DNA from 2 places in the Arthrobacter sp. PGP41 genome. Region 1 is predicted to be linked to the other one. Evidence: predicted binding sites of a transcription regulator. Region 1 holds the regulator's gene; the other holds the start of a gene.

Evidence for each region. Region 1 encodes Rex, which represses fermentation and respiration genes when NADH is low (regulators of the CRP and FNR family bind a similar motif). Its sites were predicted from a motif close to CTTGTGAANNNNTTCACAAG; they were not measured.
Region 2: a site for Rex is predicted at 3,197-3,216, ahead of C3B78_RS11830 (glyceraldehyde-3-phosphate dehydrogenase). Genes of this name have one in related genera too.

The regions. Positions count from the first base shown of each region.
Region 1 covers NZ_CP026514.1:3,524,788-3,532,731, reverse strand. Annotated here, with positions in the region: gene C3B78_RS16205 (acetylxylan esterase) at 1-812, shown strand, start outside; gene C3B78_RS16200 (3-deoxy-7-phosphoheptulonate synthase) at 1,102-2,256, shown strand; gene C3B78_RS16195 (helix-turn-helix domain-containing protein) at 2,410-2,622, shown strand; gene C3B78_RS16190 (30S ribosomal protein bS22) at 2,773-2,871, shown strand; gene C3B78_RS16185 (HAD family hydrolase) at 2,997-3,815, opposite strand; gene C3B78_RS16180 (glutaredoxin family protein) at 3,905-4,159, shown strand; gene C3B78_RS16175 (redox-sensing transcriptional repressor Rex) at 4,264-4,968, shown strand; gene C3B78_RS16170 (hypothetical protein) at 5,029-5,811, opposite strand; gene C3B78_RS16165 (hypothetical protein) at 5,921-6,388, opposite strand; gene C3B78_RS16160 (YceI family protein) at 6,515-7,063, opposite strand; gene C3B78_RS16155 (histidine phosphatase family protein) at 7,276-7,944, shown strand, end outside.
Region 2 covers NZ_CP026514.1:2,596,552-2,604,495, forward strand. Annotated here, with positions in the region: gene def (peptide deformylase) at 1-284, shown strand, start outside; gene C3B78_RS11820 (HNH endonuclease family protein) at 295-1,092, opposite strand; gene C3B78_RS11825 (hypothetical protein) at 1,218-1,427, opposite strand; gene C3B78_RS11830 (glyceraldehyde-3-phosphate dehydrogenase) at 1,503-2,981, opposite strand; gene C3B78_RS11835 (TspO/MBR family protein) at 3,240-3,782, opposite strand; RNA gene rnpB (RNase P RNA component class A) at 3,828-4,219, opposite strand; gene C3B78_RS11845 (YaaA family protein) at 4,276-5,040, shown strand; gene C3B78_RS11850 (zinc ribbon domain-containing protein) at 5,122-5,859, opposite strand; gene C3B78_RS11855 (Nif3-like dinuclear metal center hexameric protein) at 5,980-6,981, opposite strand; gene msrA (peptide-methionine (S)-S-oxide reductase MsrA) at 7,084-7,608, shown strand; gene cysK (cysteine synthase A) at 7,673-7,944, shown strand, end outside.

The sequences.
Region 1 (7,944 bases):
AGGGGTGGCTGCACCTCCCAGCGCACCGGGAGCCTGATGCGGTGCTGCCGGTGGTGGTCCAGTACGTGGGATATTCCGGCGGGCGCGGGCTGGTCAACCAGGACACCCGGTGGGCGCAGGCCGGGTATGCGCACTTCATCATGGACACCCGGGGGCAGGGCTACGGCGGCACCCTCGGGGAGACGCCGGACCCGCACCCCTCCGCCGGGGACGTGGCCCATGCCGGCCTTATGACCCGCGGCATCGCCAACCGGGAGGGCTATTACTACCGCCGGGTCTACGCGGACGCCTTCCGGGCCGTGGAAGCTGCCCGGTCCCACCCCGCCGTCGACCCGTCCCGCGTGGTGCTGGCGGGCGTCAGCCAGGGCGGCGGCATCGTTGTGGCCGTCGCCGGCCTGGTGGCCGGAAGGCTCGACGGCGTCATCGCCGTCCTGCCGGACGTCCCCTTCCTGCAGGACTTCCCCCGGGCCATCGACATCACCCCGCGCGGGCCCTATCCCGAAATAGCGCAGTTCCTGGCCCGGCACCGGGACCGGTACGACGCCGCCCTCGCTGTGCTCCGCTATTTCGACGGCGTCAACCTGGCACGCTGGGCAACCGCGCCGGCGCTGTACTCGGCGGCGCAGATGGATGACATTTGCCCGCCGTCCACCGTCTTTGCCAGTTTCAATGCGTACGGGTCCGGGACGCCCGGCGGGCCGAACACCGGTGCTCCGAAAGAGATTGAGGTGTACAGGTTCAACAACCACGAGGGCGGCCAGGAACACCACTGGATAAGGCAGTTGCAGTTCCTCCGCAAGCTCCTGGGCTGACCCCGGCCCAACCAGGTCGCGCCAAGTGTCGTTCTGAATGCTCAAAACGACACATAGCGCTACCCAGATGGCCGGGATTTGGTGTGCGTCCCGAAGCGCGGCTATGGTTCATGGCATGACTAACCGTTGGTATGCGTATTTTTCGTTGGCTCTGGAGGGGCCCGCGTCTAACTGACACGCATCCAACTTTCCTTCAGAGCCAACAGGGCAGAGATTATTCTCTGCCCTTCGCCGTTTCTCCGGCGGGTTCTGATCCGGGCCCGCTTCCCATCTGGAACAGGACCCGAACATGAGCACCGCAACAGCAGAAGCATCCGCCACAGCCCAGGCCGCCGCCGGCGCCGAAGCCGCAAAATCGACGTCCAACCTGCGTGTCAGCGAATTCACCGCGCTGCCGACGCCCCAGGAAGTCATCGCGGAACTGCCGCTGGACGCCCGGGCGGCGGACGTCGTCGAACGCGGACGCGACGAAGTCCGCGCCATCATGGACGGCGTGGACGACCGCCTGCTGGTGATCGTGGGACCCTGCTCCATCCATGATCCGAAGGCGGGACTGGAGTACGCGCGGCGGCTGGTCAGCCAGGCCGAGAAGCACCGGGAAGACCTGCTCATCGTCATGCGGACCTACTTCGAGAAGCCCCGCACCACGGTGGGCTGGAAGGGCCTGATCAACGATCCCCGGCTGGACGGCAGCCACGACATGGTCACCGGCCTGCGGACCGCGCGGCGCTTCCTGCAGCAGGTCACCGCGCTGGGGCTGCCCACGGCCACGGAATTCCTGGAGCCGATCAGCCCGCAGTACATGGCGGATTTGATTTCCTGGGGCGCCATCGGAGCCCGCACCACCGAAAGCCAGATCCATCGGCAGCTTGCCTCGGGCCTGTCCATGCCCATCGGCTTCAAGAACGGGACCGACGGCGACCTCCAGGTAGCCATTGACGCCTGCGGTGCTGCGGCGGCGGCCCAGGCTTTCCTCGGCATTGACGGCGAAGGCCGGGCCGCGCTGGTGTCCACGGCCGGAAACCCTGACGCCCATGTCATCCTCCGCGGCGGACGCAAGGGACCGAACTACTCTGCCGCCGACGTCGAGGCAGCCTCGGCAAAGCTGGCAGGCAAGCAGCTGAACCCCCGCCTCATCGTCGACGCCAGCCACGCCAACAGCGGCAAGAGCCACCACCGCCAGGCCGAAGTGGCCCTGGAGATCGGTGCCCAGCTGGAAGACGGCGGCACTGCGGCCCAGGCTATTGCCGGCGTCATGCTGGAAAGCTTCCTGGTGGGCGGCGCGCAGAACCTTGATGTTGCAGACCACGCCGCGGGACGCCCGGAGCTGGTGTACGGGCAGAGCGTCACGGACGCCTGCATGGAGTGGGATGTTTCGGTCTCTGTCCTGGACCAGCTGGCCGCCTCCGCCCGCAAGCGGAGGAAGTCGGCTCCCACTAAATAGGGGACGAAATAGGGGACCGTACTACTTTCACTTCTGCCACAGGAACATCTAGAGTATCTGGTAGGTGGTTGGTGGATGGCTCAGCATCGGAACACCGCATTGGCATGAACATGGGGTCACTGTTGTCCATCCGTCAGCAAAGGAATATGGGAAATGTCGCCAGAACAGAACTTCTCAAACGCGAAGTTCCTCACCGTGGCTGAAGTCGCCCAGGTTATGCGGGTGTCCAAGATGACCGTGTACCGGCTGGTCCACTCCGGCGAAATGCCCGCAGTGCGCTTTGGACGCTCCTACCGCGTCCCGGAACAGGCGGTGGAGCAGTACCTCAAAGGTGCTGTGGTGGACGGCCACACCGAGACCGCCTGACCAGTTTGTCCTTAGCCGCCTCCCGGAAGCGGTACCCTGTTAAGGAACGTTTTACGTCATTGTAAGAATCTGTCAGTTGTTCAGTTCGTAGCTCTGTCCACGAACCTTTTCCATCAGACAGGTACTGCATCTAGTTTGTGAGGAACTTTCGTGGGTTCAGTTATTAAGAAGCGTCGCAAGCGTATGGCCAAGAAGAAGCACCGCAAGCTGCTTCGCAAGACCCGTCACCAGCGCCGCAACAAGAAGTAGCAATACTTCGAACTGCGTGGAAAAGCCCGCCGCCTTCCGAGGTGGCGGGCTTTTCTGTTGCTGCCTGCCCAAACTAGGTAGCGCTAGGTGTCGGTATGGGGGCTCAAAACGACACTTGCTGCTACCTAGATGCGGGGGCCCCGGATGCGGGCGAACCCCTTCCAGAGTCCGTAGACGGCACCGCAGGCCGTTGCTGCCTTGAGCCCGAGCGTGGCTGCCCGGCGGCCTGCACGGAAGTCGTAGACGGGCCAGTTGTTGTCCCGGGCGTGCCGGCGCAGGCGGGCATCCGGGTTGATGGCCACGGGGTGCCCCACCAGGGTCAGCAGGGGGATGTCGTTGTAGGAGTCGCTGTAGGCCCAGCAGCGCATCAGGTCCAGCTCTTCGGCGTCGGCCATGGCCCGGACGGCAACGGCCTTGGCGGAGCCGTGCAGGATGTCCCCCACCAGCCGGCCCGTATACATGCCGTCATGTATTTCGCCCACCGTTCCCAAGGCTCCAGTCAGTCCCAGCCGGGTGGAAATCACGGTGGCCACTTCGATGGGCGTGGCGGTCACCAGCCACACCCGGCGGCCAACCCGCAGGTGCTGCTCCGCCAAGGCTTTGGCGCCGGGCCAGATCCTCGAGGCGATCATCTCGTCGTAGACCTCTTCGCCCAAGGCTTTCACGTCGTCGACCGTGATCCCCGCGGCCAGGGTCAACGCGGAGTCGCGCACCGCATGGACATCGTCGATGTTCTCGCCGCGGGCCACGAACTTGAACTGCTTCCAGGCAAAGCCGGCTGCCTGGGTCATGGTGAAGGCGCCGCGCTGGTGCATCTTCCGTGCAACGTGGAAAAGGCTGGCGCCGCGCATCAGGGTGTTGTCCACATCGAAGAACGCCGCCTCGCCAGGCTGCGGCGCAGCAACCGGCTTGGTGACTACGGCGACGTACTTCTCCTCGGGCATGGACTCGAGTCTAGTCAATCCACTGTTGATTCCACTGCGCTCCAGCGCTGGACGTCGCCGCGCCCGGGCAACGGGGATACCGTTAAGGCATGGCCACACCCCGCGTCCTCCTCATCACCAAAGAAGACTGCCACCTTTGCGAAGACGCGCGCGACGCCGTCGGGCGGGTTACGGCCTCCCTGGGACTTGAGTGGAACGAGGAGTTGGTGGACCACCAGCCGGAACTACGTGAGCGCTACGCGGAGGAAATCCCCGTGGTGCTGGTGGATGGCGTGCAGCGCGATTTCTGGAAGATTGACGAAGCCCGCCTTGAACGCGTGCTCCGGCAGGCAATGGCGCAGTAGGGGAGCAGCTCCTGTGATGGCGCGGGCACCGGCGTCACCTGCTTTGTTGGCAATGCTGATGGGGCTCTAGAGTGGAGTCACAACGCAATGCGAGGGAGGAGCTGGTGGCTTCGCTGGATTCAACTCCCCAGGCTGTTCCGGACCTGCCGGGAGCCACGGGCACGGCAGCCAAGCAGATTCCGCCGGCTGCGGTGGCGCGGCTGACCCTCTACCTGCGCGCCCTCAACACCCTGCTCGCCGAGGGGGTGGAGCGGGTCTCCTCAGAATCCCTCGCCGAGGCTTCCGGCGTCAGCTCCGCAACCCTGCGCAAGGACCTCTCCCACGTTGGTTCGTATGGAACCCGCGGTGTGGGCTACGAGGTGCAGTACCTTAGCCGGCACATCGCCGCCGCCCTGGGACTTACGCACGACTGGAAAGTGGCGATCGTGGGTGCCGGCAACCTGGGCAAGGCCCTGGCCCGGTACGGCGGCTTTGAATCCCGCGGCTTCGACGTAGTTGCCATTTTTGACGCGGACCAGATGGTGGTGGGCAACGAAGTGGGCTGGCTGCGGGTCAGCGATGTGGCGGACCTGGAAACCGTGTTGCACCGGACCGGGGCCAACATGGTGGTGCTGGCCCTGCCGGCCGCCGTGGCCCAGGACGTTTGCGACCGGGTGGTGGCGGCCGGCGTCCGCAGTATCCTGAGTTTCGCGCCCGTGATGCTCCAGGTGCCGGAGGGGGTCAACCTCCGCAAAGTAGACATGGCAACGGAGCTGCAGATCCTGGCCTACCACGCACAGCGGGCGCAGGCCCCGGGGCAGACCGCCTAGCTTCCTTCGCGGTTCTGGCTGCTTCGGGGACCCACGCCCGCAGGGTGGTTTGTGCCCGGACTACCGGCCGTAGGGGTTGCCCATGTTGCCGCCGTACGGATTGGCAAACGGCTGCTGCTTCCGGAAATACGGAGCTGCCGCCGGAAGGTAGAGCAGCACAATGGCCGCGATTCCCAACAGCGTGCCGATGGTTGCGAAACTGGGAGGGCCGAAGAGGCCGAGGACGGAAAGTGCCGCAAAGACGGTGCCCAGGACGCGTGCCCAGTTCTTGCCCTTGCGGACAAAGAATGCCACCAGCAGGTACAGTGCCAGGCCGATGATGGTGAAAACCACCAGGGTGCCGGCGATGACGCCCTTCATATCCTCGTACGTGACCCCCGCGCCGGTGCCCTGGACCTGGCTGTCGAAGACATCGCGGAACCGGGGATCATCCAGCGTGGCGAGGCCGGCAAGCGCCGAGACAACGAAAATGGCGGCCGAGGCGATCAGCAGCCAGAACGAAATGTTGACCAGCTGGGGAACGCCCGTGCTTCCGGACGGCTGCGGCTGCTCCGACGGGTACTGCGCGTAGGGCGACTGCCCAAACGGCTGCTGCCCGTAGCCCGGAGCCCCCGGCGGGTTCTGTCCGTACTGCGGCGGGTTCTGCCCGTACTGGGGTACGCCGGACTGCTGGCCGTACTGGGGTGCGTTCTGTCCGTACTGGGGTGCGCCGGACTGGGGTGCGTTCTGTCCGTACTGGGGTGCGCCGGACTGCGGGGCGTTCTGGCCGTAGCGCGGACCCTGCGTGCCAGGCCCGGACTCGGGATCGTTCGGAACGGGAGGCGGGACAGGGGGAGTACTCATGAGCGTTCCTTTTGCATGTCGGGTTCCAGGGAGGCTGCAGGGAATAGACCTGTGCCCTACCCCCAGCATGGCTTAAGTCCACCGTACCCCCGGGCGGACGGCTTGTGGGTCATTCGGAAGAGGTATTCCCGCGCCGTCCTGCTGCGGCAAAGAAGGCCTGGGAACGGGGCAGCCAGAGAAGGACCGTAGCGGCCAGGCTGATGAGGGAGGCAGCCCAGTTGCCCGCCTGGCCCACGCCCATGGCCCCGTTGGCAACGGCCAGGACCAGGGTAATGCCGGTGAGGGCCGTCAGGCCCAGCCGTGCCCGGCGCTTCCCCTCTTTCATGGCGAGGGCGAACACGATCTGGGCTGCCCCCACGCCGGCCGCCAGCACCATGAGCAGCAGCACCAGGGTCGCGGCTCCCGGCGCAGCAACAAAGAGCACCAGGGACGCGAGCATGCCGAGGATTCCTCCCAGCAAGCCCAGCATGCCGCCCATGAACCAAATCCAGAACGAGACCTTGAGTCCGGTGGGAAGGCCCGCCACCGCGAACATCCGGGTGAAACCGGTCCGGGGCGCGCTGGGAGAGTTGCTCATGGCCCTCACTGTAAACCCCTCCGGCGAGGGGGAGGGGAGCGGGGAACCTAACGGGGAACTTAAAAGGAGGCACCCCGGCACCGGACTGCGGAAGTCCAGTGCCGGGGTACCGGCAGGAAAGGCGATTTACGCTGCGGGAGCGATGAACGCCAGTTCCAGGTTGATGGCGACCTTGTCGCTCACCAGGACGCCGCCGGTCTCCAAAACAGCGTTCCAGGTCAGGCCGAAGTCCTTGCGGCTGATGGTGGTCTCAGCCGAAACTCCGGCGCGGGTGTTGCCGAACGGGTCCACGGCCACGCCGTTGAACTCGGTGTCCAGGGTGACGGGGCGGGTGACGCCCTTGATGGTCAGGTCGCCGGTCAGCTCGTAGCTGTTGCCCTTGGCCACCAGGCCGTTGGAGACGAAGGAGATCTCGGGGAACTTCTCCACGTCGAAGAAGTCCTCGCCCTTGACGTGGCCGTCGCGGTTGGCATCACCGGAATCGAAGCTGGCCGTGTTGATGGTGGCGTTGATCTTTGCGCCGGACACGTCCTCGGGAAGGTCCAGGGTGGCTGCGGCTTCCTTGAACTGGCCGCGGACCTTGTGGATGCCCGCGTGGCGGACGGTGAAGCCGATCTCGCTGTGGGAGTTGTCCAGGATCCAGGTGCCGGTGGTGACGTCTGCGGGAAGTGCCATGATGTTGCTCCTTGTGTGTGCGTGCTGTCGGGGTCTGCCATTGAAGCTTCATCTGTTGAAGTCTCAACTAACTGCTGCATCCAGTATAAACATGCATTTGCATGTTTCATTCCCGCCTTCGGAACATTTCTTCAAAAACTTCAGTTCTACTGTTTGTAGAAAGCCGTGCAGGAGATTTCGGATCGCACGCCATCTTTGAGAAACTGGTAAACATGCCCCAAGCCACTGTCCATCTGCTCCGCCACGGCGAGGTCCACAACCCTGACGGCGTCCTGTACGGAAGGCTGCCCGAATTCCACCTCTCCGAGCTGGGGCAGGAGATGGCGAGCATGCTCGCCGAGCACTTCCGCCGCCGCGCTGCAGGCGGTGCCCGCATCACCTACCTGGCGGCATCGCCGCTGGACCGTGCGCAGGAAACTGCACGGCCGACGTCGGACGCCCTCCACCTGGAAATCCACACGGACGAGCGGATCATCGAGGCGGAGAACTATTTCGAGGGCATGAGGGTTACCAAGGCGGAGCTGCGCCGGCCCAAGCACTGGCCGCGGCTGGTCAACCCGCTGCGGCCCTCGTGGGGCGAACCCTATAAGAACCAGGCCGCCCGGGTGATGGAAGCGGTGCAGGATGCACGCCTGCGCGCCATCGAACTGGCAGCCGGGGACTTCGGAACGGACGGGCCTGAAGCGATCATGGTCAGCCATCAGCTCCCCATCTGGGCCACCCGGCTGAGCGCCGAGGGCAGGCCCCTGTGGCACGATCCCCGGAAGCGTGAGTGCACGCTGACATCCATCACGTCGCTGGTGTTCGACGACGACGGCGCGCTCCTGCGCGTGCAGTACAGCGAACCGGCGGCTTCCCTTCTTCCGGGTGCGGCAAGCACC
Region 2 (7,944 bases), 930 kb from region 1:
AGGGCTGCCTGTCCTTCCCCGGCGGGCAGTATCCCCTGAAGCGCGCCGAGTGGGCGCGTGTTGAAGGGTTTGACGGCTTTGGACAGCCGGTCAGGTTCGAAGCCACCGGCTGGTTTGCCAGGGTCATCCAGCACGAATATGACCACTTGGACGGAAAACTGTACGTCAACCGGCTGATTGACCGCTATGCACGCAAAGCCATGAGGCAGGCCAAGAAGAGCGGCTGGGGCGTTCCCGGACTGACCTGGATGCCGGGCGTCGACCCGGATCCGTTCGGACACTAGGACAACCGGGTCATTTCGCCGCAATGGTGGGCTGGTCCGGGCAGGACCCCAGCACGCGCTTCATGGCGTCCTTTTCCGCCTCGGTGACCCATAGTCCGTAGGCTGCCTTGACCGATATTTGGCGGGCCACGTAGTGGCAGCGGAAGGACTTGTTCCTGGGAAGCCAGGTTGCGGCATCGCCGGCACCCTTCTGCTCGTTTGCCGGGCCGTCAGCCGCGATGAGGTTCAGCGGATCGTTGGCCAGGCTCTGGCGCTGCTTGGCTGTCAGTCCCTGGGCACCCTTCTGCCAAGCGTCACCCAAGGCCACGACGTGGTCTATTTGGACTGCCCGGCTGCTTTCGGAGCCCCGCCGGAAGTCCACGGGCTGCCCGGTATAGGGCTCGCGGAAGGAGCCCGCTGCCACCCGGCACCTGGAGCCTTCCACGAACACCACTGCGGTAAGGTCACGCCTGAGCATGTCGTTGCGGGTGTCGCACCCGTTCCGGTCCACGTCAAGCCACGCCTGGCCGAACGCTTCGCGGTCATAGTTGTCCTTCGCGGCCCGGCCCTTGACGGAAAGCCGTTCCAGCGCGGTGATGGCAGTACCGGAGGGCACGGGATGCACCGGCACAACAGGCTTCATCCAGTCGGGGTCGAACACCGGAGCTTCGGTGGGGCCGGAAGCGGCGGGCTCCGTCAACGCAAACTGGCCGGCAGTAAAGAACCAGGACAGTGCCGCCAGTGCAACGACGGCAGCCGCTGCCAGGACGCCCCAGGCCTGCCGTGAGCGACGGCGGGCACGGCGGTAGGCGGACCAGCTCACAGTCATGGGGATCCGCCGCCTCCGCCGACATCATGCACCAGAAGAGCCTAGAACACCCCCTGGGTCTCCCCGGTGTTTTCCACAGTGTGGAGGGCAGGTGGGCAGCTTTGGTGGAAGTGTTCGCGCGGGGGTTACTGCTCCCGCATCACCCTCCGCAGGTCCTCCTCGGCGATTGCCAGCAGTCCTTCCAGCTGGCGCACCCGGTCCTCGCCGACGTCGCCCGTTTTGTAAGCGGCGCGGGCGCCCTCAAGCAGCCGGACAGCCTCTTTATGGTTGGCTTTGGCGACGTCGAGGGCGTGCTCAAGGGTTGTTTCGTGCTGAAGTGTCGAATCTTTGTCCATGCCACCAGTGTGGTCCCGTTTCCCGGCCGATTCCAGCGGAATCAGCCGGGAAATCGCGGGACCGGCGGCCGGGGCCTAAACAGCGATCGCTGCGAGGGCCGCCGCCGATTCCTTTGCGGGGAAGGATGGCGGGTTTACCCCTGCCATTTCCTCCATCACACGGACCACCTGGCAGCTGTAGCCGAACTCGTTGTCATACCAGACGTAGAGGACAACGTTTTTATCCGTGGACACAGTGGCCAGGCCGTCCACGATGCCTGCGCGGCGGGAACCGACGAAGTCAGTGGAGACAACTTCGGGTGAGTCGATGTAGTCGATCTGCTTGCGCATGTCCGAGTGCAGGGACATCTCGCGGAGGTAGTTGTTGATCTCGTCCTTGGTGGTCCCGTTTTCCAGGCTCAGGTTCAGGATGGCGAGGGAAACATCCGGGGTGGGGACCCGGATGGAGCTGCCCGTCAGCTTGCCCAGGAGTTCGGGAAGGGCCTTGGCCACGGCCTTCGCGGCACCGGTCTCCGTGATCACCATGTTCAGGGCCGCCGAGCGGCCGCGTCGGTCACCCTTGTGGAAGTTGTCGATCAGGTTCTGGTCGTTGGTGAAGGAGTGCACGGTCTCCACATGGCCGTGCACGACGCCGAACTTGTCGTTGATGGCCTTCAGGACCGGCGTGATGGCGTTGGTGGTGCAGGACGCGGCGGACACGATCTGGTCAGTGTCCTCGATGGTGCCGTGGTTGATGCCGTGGACGATGTTCTTCAGGTCGCCCTTGCCCGGGGCTGTCAGGAGAACCCGTGCCACGCCCTTGCTCTGCAGGTGCTGGGACAGTCCTTCCCGGTCACGCCAGCGGCCGGTGTTGTCCACCACGAGGGCATTGTTGATGCCGAAGGCGGTGTAGTCGATGGTGGCGGGGTTGTCCGAGTAGATGACCTGGACCTGCACGCCGTTGGCCGTGATGGTGTTGGCTTCCTCGTCGATCCTGATGGTCCCTTCGAAGGACCCGTGGACGGAGTCGCGGCGCAGGAGGCTGGCGCGCTTCGAAAGATCGTTGTCGGCGCCCTTGCGGACCACGATGGCGCGCAGGCGGAGGCCGTGGCCGCCACCGGCCTTTTCGATGAGGAGGCGGGCAAGGAGCCGGCCGATCCGGCCAAAGCCGTAGAGCACCACGTCGGTGCTGGTGCGGTCATCGCCGCCACGCTTGCCCACAACGTCGGCAAGTTCCGCGCGGAGGAATTCTTCCAGCGTGGCGCCGCTGCCCTCCTCCTTGAACTTCTGGTTCAGCCGGGCGATGTCGATCGCAGCAGCACCGAGCTCCAGTCCGGCAAGGGTGTTCAGCAGCGGCGCGGTCTCCTCCAGGAGCAGCTCGTCCTTGCTCATCCGGCGCGCAAAACGGTGCGCCTTGAGGATGTTCATGGTGGACTTGTTGATCAAACTCCGGCCATGGATGCTGGTGACCACGTTGTTTTCGCGGTACAGCCGGCCGATCACCGGAATCATGGCCTCGGCGAGGGCCTCCCGGCCCATCCACGTATCAAGACAAGAATCTGACGTCTGGCTCACAGAAATACCTTCCTCGGTTCAGCCGTGTACGTCCTCGTACACGGATGTCGGCCACCACATGCTGTGCAGGGGCACCCGCGCCTGCAGGGGTCGGCCCCCAGGCGCCTGGATCGCGTGCAAAGAAAAACCGCCGGCTGCGAACACAACCCGGGCGGAAGAACTCCTGCGTCCGGTCTCCATTCTAAGTTGGCCGGTCTCCCCGAACAGGCCGGAACCACGTGAAATCACTCACAGGGAAGGGGCCTTGCGTCCGGGACCTCAGTTGTGGATGGCCGAATAGAGATTGAGGCTGGCCGAGAATACCACCCACGAAAAATAGGGCAGCAGCAGGAGGCCGGCAGCCGGGCTCACCGGACCGAACCGCACGACGAGGTAGGCAAGTGAGGCCGCCAGTCCGGCAATCACCAGGAAAGCAGCCCAGAGTGCGGCTGCTCCAAACACCGGGAAAAGCCCGAAGAAGGCCAGCGGCCACGCGGCGTTGAGCACCAGCTGGAGAAGGTACCCGGCCAGGGCGCCTCCCCTCAGCTCGCCTTTGCGCCAGACGAGCCAGGCGGCAACCGCAACCCCGACGTAGAGCAGCGTCCACATGCTCCTGAACATCCACCCCGGCGGCATCCAGGGAGCCTTGACCGACCCCGCGAACCAGCCGCCGGAATTCAGGATAATGGGGACCGAGGCCAGGGCCCAGGCGGCAGCGGAGAGCGCAAGGAACCCGGCCAGGGCAACGGCCTGACGTCCACGGGCGGAACCTCGCGGTTGGGCGGCTCCATATCCGGAGGGCGGGTCAGTATTTGCAGGCACGGTTCAGGATCCCCAACACAACTCTCAAGGTCAAACCGGAATGGGTGGATGGGTTGACCGATACGCCGGGTTCTGTGCTCCCGCCCCGTTGCCGGTGCGGGAGTAGCGGCCATCCATCTACGAGCGCCGTTGCCGGCGCCCTCCAGCGGCCTACCCGGACACTCGGGCGGGCAGCCCTCAAACGTGTCCTGTCTGGCCTTGCTCCGGGTGGGGTTTACCTAGCCTTCCCGGTCACCCGGGAAGCTGGTGGTCTCTTACACCACCGTTTCACCCTTACCTGGTTCGTGCCGCTTTCAAACCGGCGCGACCCAGGCGGTCTGTTCTCTGTGGCACTGGCCTGCGGGTTACCCCGAGTGGGCGTTACCCACCACCCTGCCCTGCGGAGCCCGGACGTTCCTCGAGCCACTTGCGTGACGCGCGGCCGCCTGGTCAACCCATCCATGTCCAGTCTACCGGCGCGGCGCCGCTTTCCCTGCGCCGGTAGGATCGGACGGTGCTGATTCTGCTCCCCCCTTCCGAAGGCAAGACACCTGCGGTCCGTGGTTCCGCCGTCGACTGGCCTTCCCTTAGCTTCCCGGACCTGAATTCCTGCCGCGCCAAGGTCCTCGACGCGCTGGGGACGGTGAGCGCGCACGAGGACGCCCTCGCGTTGCTGGGGGTCGGGGCCTCGCTGAAGGACGACGTCGACCGCAACACCAGGCTCCACGCTGAACCGGCGGCTCCTGCCCACCAGATCTATTCCGGCGTGCTGTACGACGCGCTGGGCTACACGACGCTCACCCCTGCGCAGCGGCGCAAGGCAGACGGGTCGGTGCTGGTGATCTCCGCCCTCTGGGGCGCCATCCGCTTCGGCGACGCCGTGCCCGCATACCGGCTGTCGATGGGGACGGCACTGCCCGACGTCGGCCGCCTTGCCTCGTTCTGGAAGCCGCACCTGTCCAGTGCGCTGGCGCCGCTCACCGGGGGGCAGCTGCTGGTTGACTGCCGGTCCAGCACCTACGCCGCGGCGTGGGCGCCGCCGCCGGCGCAGACCGTGACGGTCAACGTGTTCACCGAGGTGCAAGGCGTGCGGAAAGTGGTCAGCCATTTCGCCAAGCACACCCGCGGCGAACTGGCACGGCACCTGCTGGCCCGGCGGGGCAAGGCTCCAGCGACGCCGTCGGACCTCGCAAAGGCCGCCCGGGAAGTGTGGGACGCAGAGCTCGTGGAAGGTTCCCCGCGGAAACCCCACGCGCTGAACATCATCCTGCCGGGCTGACCTCGCCCGCCCTCCCCCAACTAGGTAGCGCTAAGTGTCGTTATGAGCCGCCAAAACGACACTTAGCGCTACTTAGTTGGGTCAGGCCCACTCCTCCGAGCGCACCAGGATGGCGCCGGAATCCGGGCAGAAGACGATGTCGTCGGCGGCGGCTGCCTTGATCTCGGCCAGGTCGCCGGGGCTGAGCTTCATGCCTGAGGCTTCGGACGTGCCGTGGAACAGCCGGGCGGCGCCCACTCCCCGCTTGGCGAGCGTTTTTTCGTAGACCGCGAGCAGGCCGGCGTCGAGCCCTGCAGCGAATTCGGCGCGCTGGGCGCGGAGCCCGCGCGCTTCCGCCTCCACCTCGGCCAGTTCCGCATCCAGCCCGGCACGGATGGTGCCGAAGGATCCCTGGATATCGTCCACGATCCCCTGCTGCGCCGCCTGCCTGGCCCGAAGGGAGTCGAGCCGCTCCATGACCTCAAGTTCAATGTCCTCAAGGTCCGAGCGACGCTTGTTGAGCGAGGCGATGTCCTTCTGGAGGGCCACCAGGTCCTTGGACAATCCGGTGCCGCTGTTCAGCCGCGCCTCGTCCCGCTGGATCCGCGAGGCGACCTGTTCCACGTCCGCTTCGGCCCGCTTCAGTTCAGCCTCGGCGTCATGGACAGCCACCTTCGCCGCGCCAAGCTCACCGTTGGCAACAGACAGGGCCGCCTCCAAGTCCTTGATGCGGGGATCGGTTTCCAGGGAGCGGCGGCGGTTGGCGAGCGACTTAAGCTTGGCGTCCAGCCCCTGCAGCTCGAGCAACTTCAACTGTTCCGCCGGTGCTGCCTTCGCCACATTTACCTCCGCTTGATCCCTACCGGCCGGGGCCGGGCACCTGGTCGGCGCTTCCTAGACTCTAGCGCCTGGCCCGCTCCCCTGCCTCGCTGCGTCACCGCCGGACCCCGCACACGAGGCTTAGCCGGGAGTCAGGATGAAGTCCCAGGGATCGCTGTTGGTGGTGCTGACCTGGATTTCAACGTCATGGCCCTGGTCGGCGAGGACATTGCCCAGCGCCGCCGCAGCGGCAGGCAGCCACAGCCACTCGCTGGCGAAATGGGATACATCCACCAGGTAGGGCCGGCCATTCAAGGCGGCCTCCCGGGCTTCCGACGCCGGGTGGTGACGGAGGTCGGCGGTCACATAGACGTCCGCGTTGCTGGCCCTGACCTCATTAAAGAGGGAGTCACCGGCACCACCGCACACGGCGACACGCCGGACCAGGCCGTCCTTGTCGCCGGAAACCCGCACTCCCCCGGCGACGGACGGGAGGATCCCGAACACGCGGGCAGCAAAATCGCCCAAGGTCATGGCCGCCGCCAGGTCCCCCACCCGCCCGATGCCCTCTTCCGGAAGGCCGTTTGCCGCCACGGTGAGCGGGGCGGCGTCCTGGAGGCCGAGTGCGTCGGCGAGGACGTCGGAAACGCCGCCGACGGCGGAATCACCGTTGGTGTGGACGGTCAGCAATGCGGTGCCGGACTCGATCAACCGGTGCACGGCCCGGCCCTTGGGGGTGGTGGCGGCGACGCTGGTGACGCCCTTCAGGAGGAGGGGATGGTGGGTGATCAGGAGTTCCGCGCCCCACTCCACCGCCTCTTCAATGACTTCCAGGGTTGGGTCGACGGCGAACATCACCTTGGTGACGGGCGCAGACGGATGGCCTGCCACCAATCCCACTTCGTCCCAGTTCTCTGCCAGGGATTCGGGCCACAGCTCTTCCACGGCCAGGAGCAGTTCACCCAGTGTGGGAGCCTCCGCCGGCTCCGCCGCCCCCTGCCCGCCGGAGGGTGCGCCGCCGTTGCCAGTGCCGCCGTCGTTCTTGTCGCCGTCGTTCTTGTCGCCGTCATGATCGACGCCGCCGCCGTTGACGCCGCCGCCGATGTTGTCTGGGCCGGTAACGTCGGTGTCCGCTGGTTCCATAGTCTTAGTTTTACCCCATCGGGCCCCCCGGACCGCACGTTTACAGCCCCCTCCCCAAGACGGCCGGGGAATCTTCCCGGGCCCCCAACCATTGAAGAGGTCATGAAAACTTTTGTTTTAGGCGGAGGCTGCTTCTGGTGCCTCGACGCCGTTTACCAGAAGACCAAGGGCGTCAGTTCGGTGGTGTCCGGCTATACCGGGGGCCACGATCCGCAACCGGACTACTATTCCGTCTGCAACGGCACCACCGGCCATGCCGAGGTGGTGGCCGTGACGTTTGACGAGGAGATTATCCCGGCGGAAGTCATCCTGGACATGTTCTTCGCCCTGCACGATCCAACCACGCCGAACCGCCAGGGCTACGACGTCGGCACGCAGTACCGTTCGTCGATGTTCTATGAGACCACCGAAGAGAAAATCCTCTTTGAGGAAGCGATCGACCGGAACCAGGCACTGTGGGCCCATCCGATTGTCACGGAGGTCAGCCGGCTGCCCCGATTCCATGTGGCGGAGGAGTTCCACCAGAACTACTACGCGAAGCATCCCGAGCAGGGGTACTGCCAGGTGATCATCAACCCCAAGCTCGCCAAGGCCAGGAAATATTACTCTGCATGGCTTAACGCTTAGCCACGGTTACGCGGCCTCGTTAGGCTGACCTCAGTATTCACCCCTTAGAGATAGGCGTATGTACATGGCACGGATCTATGACGATGTGACACAGCTGGTCGGCGGAACCCCGCTGGTCAAGCTCAACCGGCTCAGCGAGGGCCTGGATGCCACCGTCGCCGTCAAGCTTGAGTTCTACAACCCGGCCAACAGCGTCAAAGACCGTATCGGTGTGGCCATTGTCGATGCCGCCGAGAAGTCCGGTGCGCTGAAGCCCGGCGGAACCATTGTTGAGGGCACGTCCGGAAACACCGGCATTGCCCTGGCCATGGTGGGTGCTGCCCGCGGCTACAAGGT